DNA from 3 places in the Pseudomonas pichavaramensis genome. Region 1 is predicted to be linked to each of the others. Evidence: riboswitches for the same ligand, from Rfam matches in the RefSeq annotation. Region 1 holds a riboswitch; each other region holds the start of a gene.
The links. A riboswitch is a leader RNA that binds a small molecule or an ion and turns the genes downstream of it on or off. The one in region 1 is predicted to bind cobalamin.

Region 1 (3,273 bases):
GCCTCGGCCAGGTCGTAGCTCTGCTGGGCAACGTTGAGCGTCAGCAGGTTGTTCACCCCCTCGGTGCTGGTGGCGTACTGGCCGTACAGCGACAGCTCCGGGGTCAGGGCGAAGACCAGACCGGCGCGCCAGTTATCGCCACTCAGGCTGCGATCCGCACGGCTGCCATCGACCAGCGCATCACGCTGGATATGCACCTGATCGCGACGCACACCGGTGACCAGCGACAGGCGCTCGGTCAGCTGGGTACGGTTCTCGGCGAACAGCGAAAACTGCCGCGCCAGGTTGCGCTCGCGCGGGCCGTAGCCCTGCGGGTCGGTGCTCTGGTACTGACCGCCGCCGGAGCCGGCCAATGGCACGCTGTCGCTGAAGCTGCTGGCGAAATCGTGCTGGCGGGCGAAATGGATGCGGTTGTAATCCACGCCGACCACGGTGCGGCTGTCGAGACCGAACAGGTCGTGGTCGAGGGTGAAGCTCTGGCGGTCTCCGAGCTGCTCCTGGGTGTGCTTGATGTTGTAGAACTCGCTGCGCTCGACCCTGTCGCCCGGCTGCCAACGGTAGGCCTCGGCGTTGCGCCAGTAGCGCTGGGTCTTGATGTAGTAGAGCTGGTTGCTTGCCGTCAGCGCATCGCTGATGCGCCAATCGGTCACCAGACGGGTGATCTGGTCGTTGTAGCGGATCTCGGCATCATCGACGTTGTAGTTGCGCTCGCGCAGGCTCTCGCGAAACTTGCCATCGACCAGCGGCGTGCCGAGGTAGCGCTCAGGGTCCTGGTCGCCGTGATCGTGGGACAGGGTGAAGCTCAGCGCATCACTGGCCTCCCAGCGCAGCGCGGCACTGATCGCCAGGCTCGCGGAATCACCACGGTCGACCCAACCATTGCTGGCCTGCTGGTTGATATTGAAGCGATAGCTCAGCGCGTCGCTCAGCGAGCCGCCGCTGTCCAGCGCGGCCTGGCGGCGGTCGTCGCTGCCGTAGCCGAGGCGCAGCTGGTTGCGGATCTCGCCCGCGAACGGCTTCTTCGGCAGCACATTGATCACCGCGCCAGTCGCACCCTCGCCGTAAAGCACCGAGGCCGGGCCGCGCAGCACGTCGATGCGCGCCACCGACCAAGTGTCCACCGGAAAGGTCACGGTGCCGGCACCGACGTACTGGCGGGTGCCGTCATACAGCTGCATGGTCGCCGAGTGGCCGGTGAAGCCGCGCGCCGACAGCGCCGTGCCGCCGTTGCCGGGGCTGCCGACGAAGCTGATGCCGGGCGTGCGGGTCACAGCATCCTGCAGCGTCAGGTTGTTACGCTCGCGCACCTGCGCGCCACTCAGGCTGGTGGTGCTGGCGGGCGTTTGCAGGGCCGGCAGATCGAGGCGCGAACCGGCCGTGGTGGGCGTACGCAGCGTACTTTCACCCTCCTGCAGAGTCCTGGCCTGGACAGTCAACTCGGGTAGGTCGACGGGATCTTCGCTGGCCACGGCCAAGCCGCCAAACGCCAATGCGAGTGGCAAGGAGCAATACAACGGGGAGTGAGACACGGCAGAACGTCCAGATTTGCGCGGGGAAACCGACCTCGCCGGCACCAGGCCCATGCGCTCATCGGCGTGTGATGACAGCGAGGGGTCATGGTCGGAAGGCATAATGTTATTGTTATAACATAACATTATCGGTTTTTGCAGCCGCTCTACCCGGCCACTTGGCTGGTGCAGGACGCCCTGAAATAAAGGGTTGTTGAAGCGGAAATGGCGCGCCATAAGAGTTCCATCGTCAAAGGACAAGGCACGGCAATCCGATGGAAATGCGCAACGACAGACAGGAGCACGAACGCGCCCTACTGGAGTCAACGCCCGCCCACCGCGGGTTGCCAGACAGAGTGACTCCAGGCCGGTCTCCGGGCTTGCGAGGGTCATGAACGCATCGCCTTCCCATGCGCGTGGCGCACAGTGGCGTATAGATGCGGTCGCTCGCTTACCGTTGCGGGGGCAGCGTCGGACTTCAACCGACTTCCCGTTTCACCTCACGCGCGGCGGCGTGAGACACCTGAAGCGGGGGCGGATATGACCACCCACACCCGTTCAAGTCAAGGCGCGGGCCTATGTGAGGACACTTTGCTGGCGACTGCTTGCCGTATGAGCGGCTGGGCGGCATTGCGCATCAGCGGCAAACACTCCGAGCCGCATGCTCGCTGCCAGTCCGTTAAACCTTGTGCGCCGAACCTGAAGGAGCGGCGCCCCGCCGTGAATCGCGTACGACGCGGCTCCACCCGGGGCGGGGCCCCTACGCCCAGCGGCATCGGGATGCGTTATCTGATAAACATTAACCTCATGCCTGCTTATCGATCCGCAACTCCGGCAGCGCCCTGCCCGCCACCAGGCGCTCGTCGACCAGGCGAATGACTGCCGCCTCGTCCTTGATGCCATACCACTCACCCTGTGGATAAAGGCTCGCGGTCGGGCCCAGATCGCAGGGGAACTGGCACTGGCTGCGGGTGATATGCACCCCGCCCTCGCACTCCAGCCTGCCCGCCGCCTTGAGTCGCTGGCGCAGAGTTTTCCACAGCCCCAGCGCGCCCTTGCGTGTGCAGCGCGGGCCGTTGCACAGCAGCAGGCGCTGCGCATGTGGCGGAATCTGCGACCAGGCGTGGTGCTCCGGCACAGCGGGCACATCGCTGCAGGGAAGATGTGCGTCACGCTGCTCGAGCAACGCCCCCAGGCCATCGAGCCAGGCATCCTCCATGGCCGTGCAAATCACGAACACCTGCTCCCCGTCACCGCGCTCAGCGATGCGTTCACGCAGCCAGTCGCGGTGTGCGGCGTCGACGCGCGGCTCCAGATCGACCACCAGCAGTGGGCGCGGCGCCTGATCGATGGCCAGCCAGAAGCCGTCCTGCTCCGTATCAGCCAGATGCGCCTCGCCCAGCAGCGCCAGGATGCGCTGCTGCAAACGCTCGGCAGAAGCTCCACGGCTAAGGCCGGGGCCGATGAACAGAACGCGGGCGTAAGGGGTTTGGCTCATGTCGGTCTCCAAAACGGGCCGGCAGTCTAGCAGCGCGTCGTGGTCCGGAGGCAATCCGGCAGGTGATAGAAAGCCCGGTGCGCGCGGCGCACCCTACGGAATTAACGCAACACAGGCGTAGGGTGGATTTCGCTTTTCGCGTCCACCACATCGATCTCGCTTTGTAGGAGCCGCGCCTCGCGGCGAATACAGAAGAATGGACAAAGCAAGGCTTCGCCCCGGGGCGGGGCTCCTAGAGGAAAGCCTGCAACGCCTCCCACAGGGCGT
Region 2 (3,273 bases), on a different contig from region 1:
GCTGATCCATGACGTGGCCGTGCAGCACCTCGACGTGCTGTTCGCCATCGACCGCGCCGGCCTGGTCGGCGAGGACGGTCCGACCCACGCCGGCAGCTTCGACCTGTCCTACCTGCGCTGCATCCCCGGCATGCTGGTGATGACACCGAGCGACGAGAACGAGATGCGCCGCATGCTCACCACCGGCCATCTGTTCGACGGCCCGGCAGCCGTGCGCTACCCGCGCGGTACCGGCCCCAACGCGCCGCTCGACGCGGGCCTGGAACCGCTGGAAATCGGCAAGGCGCTGGTTCGCCGCCAAGGCAAGCACGTTGCCCTGCTGGCCTTCGGCGTACAGCTGGCCGAAGCCCTGCGGGTTGGCGAGACGCTGGACGCCACCGTGGTCGACATGCGCTTCGTCAAACCCCTGGACGAAGCCCTGCTACGTGAACTGGCGAGCAGCCACGAGCTGCTGGTGAGCATTGAAGAAAACAGCATCATGGGTGGCGCCGGCAGCGCGGTCAGCGAATTCTTCGCCGTCGAGAACCGCCTGGTGCCGATGCTGCACCTCGGCCTGCCGGACTACTACGTCGAACATGCCAAGCCCAGCCAGATGCTCGCCGAGTGCGGCCTGGACGAAGCCGGCATCGAACGCGCGGTACGCGAGCGCCTGAACTCGCTCTGAGCATGAGCCCCGCTCATCGCCGAATGAGCCGGGCTTGCTTGTCATGCACCTGCGCGCGCACTAAGGTGCGCGCACTTCATGTTCCGCCAGGGTGCGCTGCGCAAGCGGCGTCAGCAAGCCGTTGAAAACGTAGGCGAGGCAGGCAAGACAAGGCAAGAACGGCCGAAAAAGCGGAGTTTACGAGTTGTAAATGAGCATTTTGAGGGCGTTCTTAACGCAGTATTGCCAACGCAGGTAGTTTTCAACGGTCTGCTGAACGGGAAGTCGGTGCGCACTCCATGAGCAACCCCGACGCTGCCCCCGCAACGGTAATCGACTGCACGCACTGAGCGTGTACCGCGTCCAACAGCCACTGGGTCATGCCTGGGAAGGCGGATGCGGGTCGAGAGCCCGGAGACCGGCCAAGGCGGTGCGACTGGTGTTGCGGAGGGCAGCACGGTCAAGCGCTGCCCTGTCTGCGCTTGCGCCTGCCCTCCTCGAAAGTCTGCCGACCTTTGAGGAAAGATAATGAAACTGTCTCGTCTGGCTCTGGCCATCGCCCTGACACCAAGCCTGGCTCTGGCCGAAACACCGTCTCGCGACGACGCCCTGAAACTCGACGATACGTTGATAACCGTCAACCGCGATGTCCAGAAACGAAGCGAAAGCAGCGCAGCGGTCAGCGTCTTTACCCGTGCCGATATCGAGCGCCTGCGCCCAGCCAGCGTCAATGAATTGCTCGCCCGGGTTCCCGGGGTACAGGTGATACAAAACGGCGGCCGTGGCAGCAATACCAGCCTGTTCATTCGCGGAACCAACAATGCGCAGAGCTTGGTGCTGATCGATGGTCAACGTACAGGCTCTGTCTCCTCCGGCGGCGCCAGCCTGCAGTATCTGAACGTCGAGCAGATTGAACGTATAGAAGTGCTGCGCGGCTCCCGCTCCGCACTCTATGGCGCCGATGCCATCGGTGGCGTGGTGCAGATATTCACTCGTCGAGATCAGGGTGAAGGCATTCATCCCTACCTGCGCATCGCCGGCGGCAGCCAGGGAACCTGGGAACGCAGCCTCGGCGTATCCGGTGGCGACCAGCAGACACGCTACAGCCTCAACACCAGCCTGGAAGAAACCGCCGGCATCGATCGCACCGGCCCCTCCTGGGCATCCGATGCCGATCACGACGCCTATCGCAATCGCGCCTTCAGCCTCAACTTCAGCCACCGCTTCAATGACGATCTGCAGATTGGCCTCAGCGCACTCGACCAGAGGGGTAAGAGTGAGTACGACAACCCCTATGGCCGCTGGGATGACAGCACCTTTACCAGCTTCCCGGCCAAGCCCTACAGCGATTACAGCCTCAACAGCCTATCGGCCTTCGTCGATGCCCGGCTCAACGAAATCTGGAACAGCCGCCTGGAAATCGGCCACGGCGAGGACAAACTGGAAGATCGCGACAAGCTGTTCGCCGGCACCGATGCATTCAACAGCTACCGCAACTCGGTCGCCTGGCTGAACAACCTCGACCTAGGGAATGGCCACGGCCTGCTGCTCGGCGCCGATTACCAGAAGGACAAGCTGCACAGCAGCACTGCCTACGACGAGGAAAGCCGCTGGAACCAGGCCGGCTTCATTCAGCACAGCTATCGCGGCGAGCACTTCAGTACCGAACTGGGCCTACGCCACGACAAGAACCAGCAATTTGGTAGCGAGAATACCTGGAACGCCGCTCTGAGCGCGCCGCTCGACACAACCAACGACGTGGTCCTGTCTTACGCCGAAGGCTTCCGCGTGCCCACTTTCAACGACCTCTACGGCCCTGCTTCCTGGGGCGCCAACCCGGATCTCGCCCCGGAAAAATCGAAGAGCTACGAGTTGCAATGGCGCAGCCAACTGGCCGAAAAGACGCGCCTCGAAGCCTCGATCTACCGCACCGATGTCCGCGACCTGATCGCCTACGTGTGGAACACGAGCACCTTCGTCGGTCGCAACTACAACGTCGACACGGCCCGCATCAATGGTTTCGAAGCCTCGTTGCAACATGAACTGCTTGGCTGGCAAGCCGCGCTGGGGCTGAGCCTGATCGATCCACGTGATCGCGACAGCGGCCATACCCTGCAACGTCGCGCCAAACGCACGCTGAACCTGGATATCGACCGTAAAATCGGTACTTTCGGCATTGGCGCCAGTTGGCAGTTGGTCAGCCGCAGCTTCGACGACCCCGCCAACAATCGTGAAATCGCCGGCTACGGCGTACTCGATCTGCGCGGCAGTTGGCAGGCCAATCAGGAGCTGGGCTTCGATATCAAACTCAACAATCTGCTGGACAAGGGCTACAGCCGCGTCCTCTATCAGAACGCCGAGGACTCCCGATACCATGGCTACCGTGAGCAGCCTCTCAGCCTCCTGCTCGGCATGACCTGGACGCCCAACCTCTAATTGGATACAAACGTGTAGGGTTGATCCCGGTGCGCACGGCGCACCCTACGCGGTGTAGCCGATAGGGTGCGCCGCGCGCAGCGCCGTCAGGCTATCGCGCAGTCTTCAGCCGCTCGCACAGCTGCTCTATCGCCCCGAGCATCTGCCGGCTCGGTCGCTCCAGGCCCTTGTCCGGCACTGCCCATACCTGGCCC
Region 3 (3,273 bases), on a different contig from region 1:
GTTCGCTGATCGGTACTCGCTATCGCTACGGCGGCACTTCGGTGCAGTCCGGTTTCGATTGCAGTGGTTTCGTCGGTTATCTGTTCCGCGAGGAAGTCGGTCTCGAATTGCCGCGCTCCACGCGCGAATTGATCAAACTGGATGCGCCCAAGGTCGCGCGGGCCGATCTGGAGCCGGGTGACCTGATTCTCTTCAATAATCGTGGGCGTGGGCGTGTCAGCCATGCTGGCATTTACCTGGGCGACGATCAGTTCATTCATTCCAGCAGCAGCCGCAGCGGCGGTGTGCGCATCGACAGCCTGGACGACAGTTACTGGAAGCGCAGCTACATGGAGGCCAAGCGTGTGCTGGCGCTGGCTCCTACAGACGATCAGGCTGCGAGCAGAATCCATCCCTGATGGCGTATGGCGTGGCCCTCGGGGTTGCGCCACTACTCTCCAGGCGGCACAGTAGAGCCCATTCAGGCTCAGGATCGCCTCGCTTATGCCCGTAACGACCCGTGTCGCCCTCGTTTCCCTCGCTCTGCTGCTGAGTGCCTGCAGCAGTAACGCTCCCGCTCCCAAGCCTGTTTATATACCGTCCACTGCGCCCTCTGCCTATCAGGGTGGTGCGGAGGATGTACTGTTTCGTGCGCTTGGTCTGGTTGGAACACCCTACCGTTATGGGGGCAATACCCCGGAAGGCGGTTTCGATTGCAGTGGTCTGATCGGCTACGTCTATCGCGACGCCGCTGGTATCAGCCTGCCGCGTTCGACTCGTGAGCTGAGCGCGATGCGCACGCCGGATGTTCGTCGCGATTCGCTGCAAAGTGGTGATCTGGTGTTCTTCGCCACCAACGGCGGGCGCTCGGTCAGTCATGCCGGCATCTATGTGGGCGAGGGGCGTTTCGTGCACGCGCCATCCAGCGGCGGAACCGTGCGCCTGGATAGTCTCGACAATGTCTATTGGCAACGTGTTTACCTCGATGCCAAGCGAGTGATTACGCCTGAGCTCGCGCGCAATCCCTGAGCCAGATAATGGTCGCGCCCATTCGCCTGCCGCCTCAGCCTGAGGTCTGCGAACTCTGCGCTCGCCCCGTGGCGTTGACGCGCCATCATCTGATACCCAAGGCGCTGCATGACAAGGTCTACGTGCAGAAGCGCTTCCCTCGACATGAGCGCATCACCGCCACGCTCTGGGTCTGCCGGGCCTGCCATAACCAGATCCATCGATTGTTCAGCGAGAAGGAGTTGGCGCTCACTTTCAACACTCGCGAGGCGTTGTTGAGTGATGAGCGGCTGCGAACCTTTGTCGAGTGGCTGTCGCGCAAGCCGCCGGGCTTCATGCCCAGGCATTGAGCGGGATCAGCGTTGACGTGCAGGGTGGCCAGCCTCTAATCTGCGCGCCTTGCTTCAGGTGCCCGAATCACTGCAAGCGGTGGTCGAAGGGTGAAACAGGGAAGCCGGTTCCCATTCCGGCGCTGCCCCCGCAACGGTAGGTGAGTCGAACGCCGCTCAAGGCCACTGTGCAATGCACGGGAAGGCGCGGCGCTGAACCTTTTGGTTCACTCACGAGCCCGGAGACCGGCCTGTCGCAGTTTTCACGGCATCGCGGAGGGCGTTGTCCGGCCAACGCTCCGGTTGTTCCGGGGCGTTCGTTTTTTTGTCTTCCGCATGCACGACCAGCTATTGGCGCCTGGATGAGGAGGGCAGAATCGTCTCTTCTCCTGGCTGCCGTTCACGCTGCCGCACGAGCAATGCGCGAGATTGCGGCCGAGGAGCAGAGCATGAGCGAGTCCGTTGACCGCGACGCGCGCCACAAGGCGCGCATGCAGCGCAAGAAAGCCCTGATCGACGAGAAGATCGCCCAGGCCCAGGATGAATACGGCTTGTTGCTGGTGCACAGCGGTAATGGCAAAGGCAAGAGCAGCAGTGCCTTCGGCATGGTTGCCCGGGCTCTTGGCCACGGCATCAAGGTCGGCGTGGTGCAATTCATCAAGGGCGCGGCCAGCACCGGAGAGGAAACCTTTTTCCGCCGTTTCCCCGAGGAAGTCAGCTACCACGTGATGGGCGAGGGCTTTACCTGGGAGACCCAGGATCGTCAGCGCGATATCGCCAAGGCGCAGCAAGCCTGGGACGTGGCCCGGCGCCTGTTGGCCGACGAGTCTGTCGGACTGGTGGTGCTGGATGAACTGAACATCGCCCTCAAACACGGCTATCTGGAACTGGCGACGGTGCTCGCCGATATCGAGGCCCGACCACTGCTGCAGCATGTGGTGGTGACAGGGCGAGGCGCTTTGCCGGAGATGATCGAGGCGGCCGACACGGTCACCGAGATGAACCTGGTCAAGCATGCCTTCAAGGCTGGGGTGAAGGCGCAAAAGGGCATCGAATTCTGATGAGCGCTCGCCAATGTCCGGCGTTATTGATCGCCGCGCCCGCTTCCGGCCAGGGCAAGACCACCGTCACCGCGGCATTGGCACGCCTGCACACGCGTCAGGGACGGCGCGTGCGCGTCTTCAAGTGCGGTCCGGATTTCCTCGACCCGATGATCCATACCCGTGCCAGTGGCGCACCGGTCTATCAGCTCGATCTGGCAATGGTAGGCGAGGCGGAAAGTCGTCGTCTGCTATGGCAGGCAGCCGGCGAGGCCGATCTGATCCTTATCGAAGGCGTGATGGGCCTGTTCGACGGCAAGCCCTCTGCGGCCGACCTGGCGCGCCACTTCGGCGTGCCGGTACTGGCTGTGATCGATGGTGCGGCCATGGCCCAGACCTTCGGCGCCCTGGCTCATGGCCTTGCCACTTTCCAGCCGGACCTGCCTTTCGCCGGCGTGCTTGGCAATCGTGTGGCCAGCACGCGGCATGGCGAGATTCTGCGCGATGCCCTGCCATCGACCATCCGCTGGTTCGGCGCGTTGCCACGCAGTGCGGCGGTAGAACTGCCCAGCCGTCATCTGGGCCTGGTGCAGGCGGCTGAGCTGGCCGATCTCGATGCCCGCCTGGATGCCGCCGCCGATGCCTTGGCCGCCAGCGCCGATGTCGATTTGCCGCCTGCAGTGAGCTTCGCCGCGCCGCCGATCGACGAACCAAAGGCGCTGCTGAGCGGCGTGCGCATCGGCGTGGCACGGGACGCAGCCTTTGCCTTCCTGTACCAGGCCAACCTCGACCTGTTGCAGGCTCTTGGTGCCGAGTTACGCTATTTCTCGCCGCTTGCCGACAGCGCCTTGCCCGAGGTGGACAGTCTCTACCTGCCGGGTGGTTACCCTGAGTTATACCTGTCCGAACTGGAGAGC

Region 2: linked by a shared signal. The riboswitch ahead of ACJRW5_RS16995 (TonB-dependent receptor domain-containing protein) and the one ahead of ACJRW5_RS17955 (TonB-dependent receptor) in region 1 are both predicted to bind cobalamin.
Region 3: linked by a shared signal. The riboswitch ahead of cobO (cob(I)yrinic acid a,c-diamide adenosyltransferase) and the one ahead of ACJRW5_RS17955 (TonB-dependent receptor) in region 1 are both predicted to bind cobalamin.

The regions. Positions count from the first base shown of each region.
Region 1 is NZ_JBJKFJ010000011.1:46,513-49,785, reverse strand. Features, by position in the region: gene ACJRW5_RS17955 (TonB-dependent receptor) at 1-1,529, opposite strand, end outside; cobalamin riboswitch at 1,857-2,050, opposite strand; gene ACJRW5_RS17950 ((2Fe-2S) ferredoxin domain-containing protein) at 2,314-3,006, opposite strand; gene ACJRW5_RS17945 (cobalt-precorrin-6A reductase) at 3,239-3,273, opposite strand, start outside.
Region 2 is NZ_JBJKFJ010000010.1:46,849-50,121, reverse strand. Features, by position in the region: gene dxs (1-deoxy-D-xylulose-5-phosphate synthase) at 1-664, shown strand, start outside; cobalamin riboswitch at 876-1,084, shown strand; gene ACJRW5_RS16995 (TonB-dependent receptor domain-containing protein) at 1,172-3,079, shown strand; gene ACJRW5_RS16990 (cobalamin-binding protein) at 3,171-3,273, opposite strand, start outside.
Region 3 is NZ_JBJKFJ010000005.1:208,595-211,867, forward strand. Features, by position in the region: gene ACJRW5_RS10520 (C40 family peptidase) at 1-398, shown strand, start outside; gene ACJRW5_RS10525 (C40 family peptidase) at 484-1,008, shown strand; gene ACJRW5_RS10530 (hypothetical protein) at 1,017-1,337, shown strand; cobalamin riboswitch at 1,377-1,585, shown strand; gene cobO (cob(I)yrinic acid a,c-diamide adenosyltransferase) at 1,766-2,377, shown strand; gene ACJRW5_RS10540 (cobyrinic acid a,c-diamide synthase CobB) at 2,377-3,273, shown strand, end outside.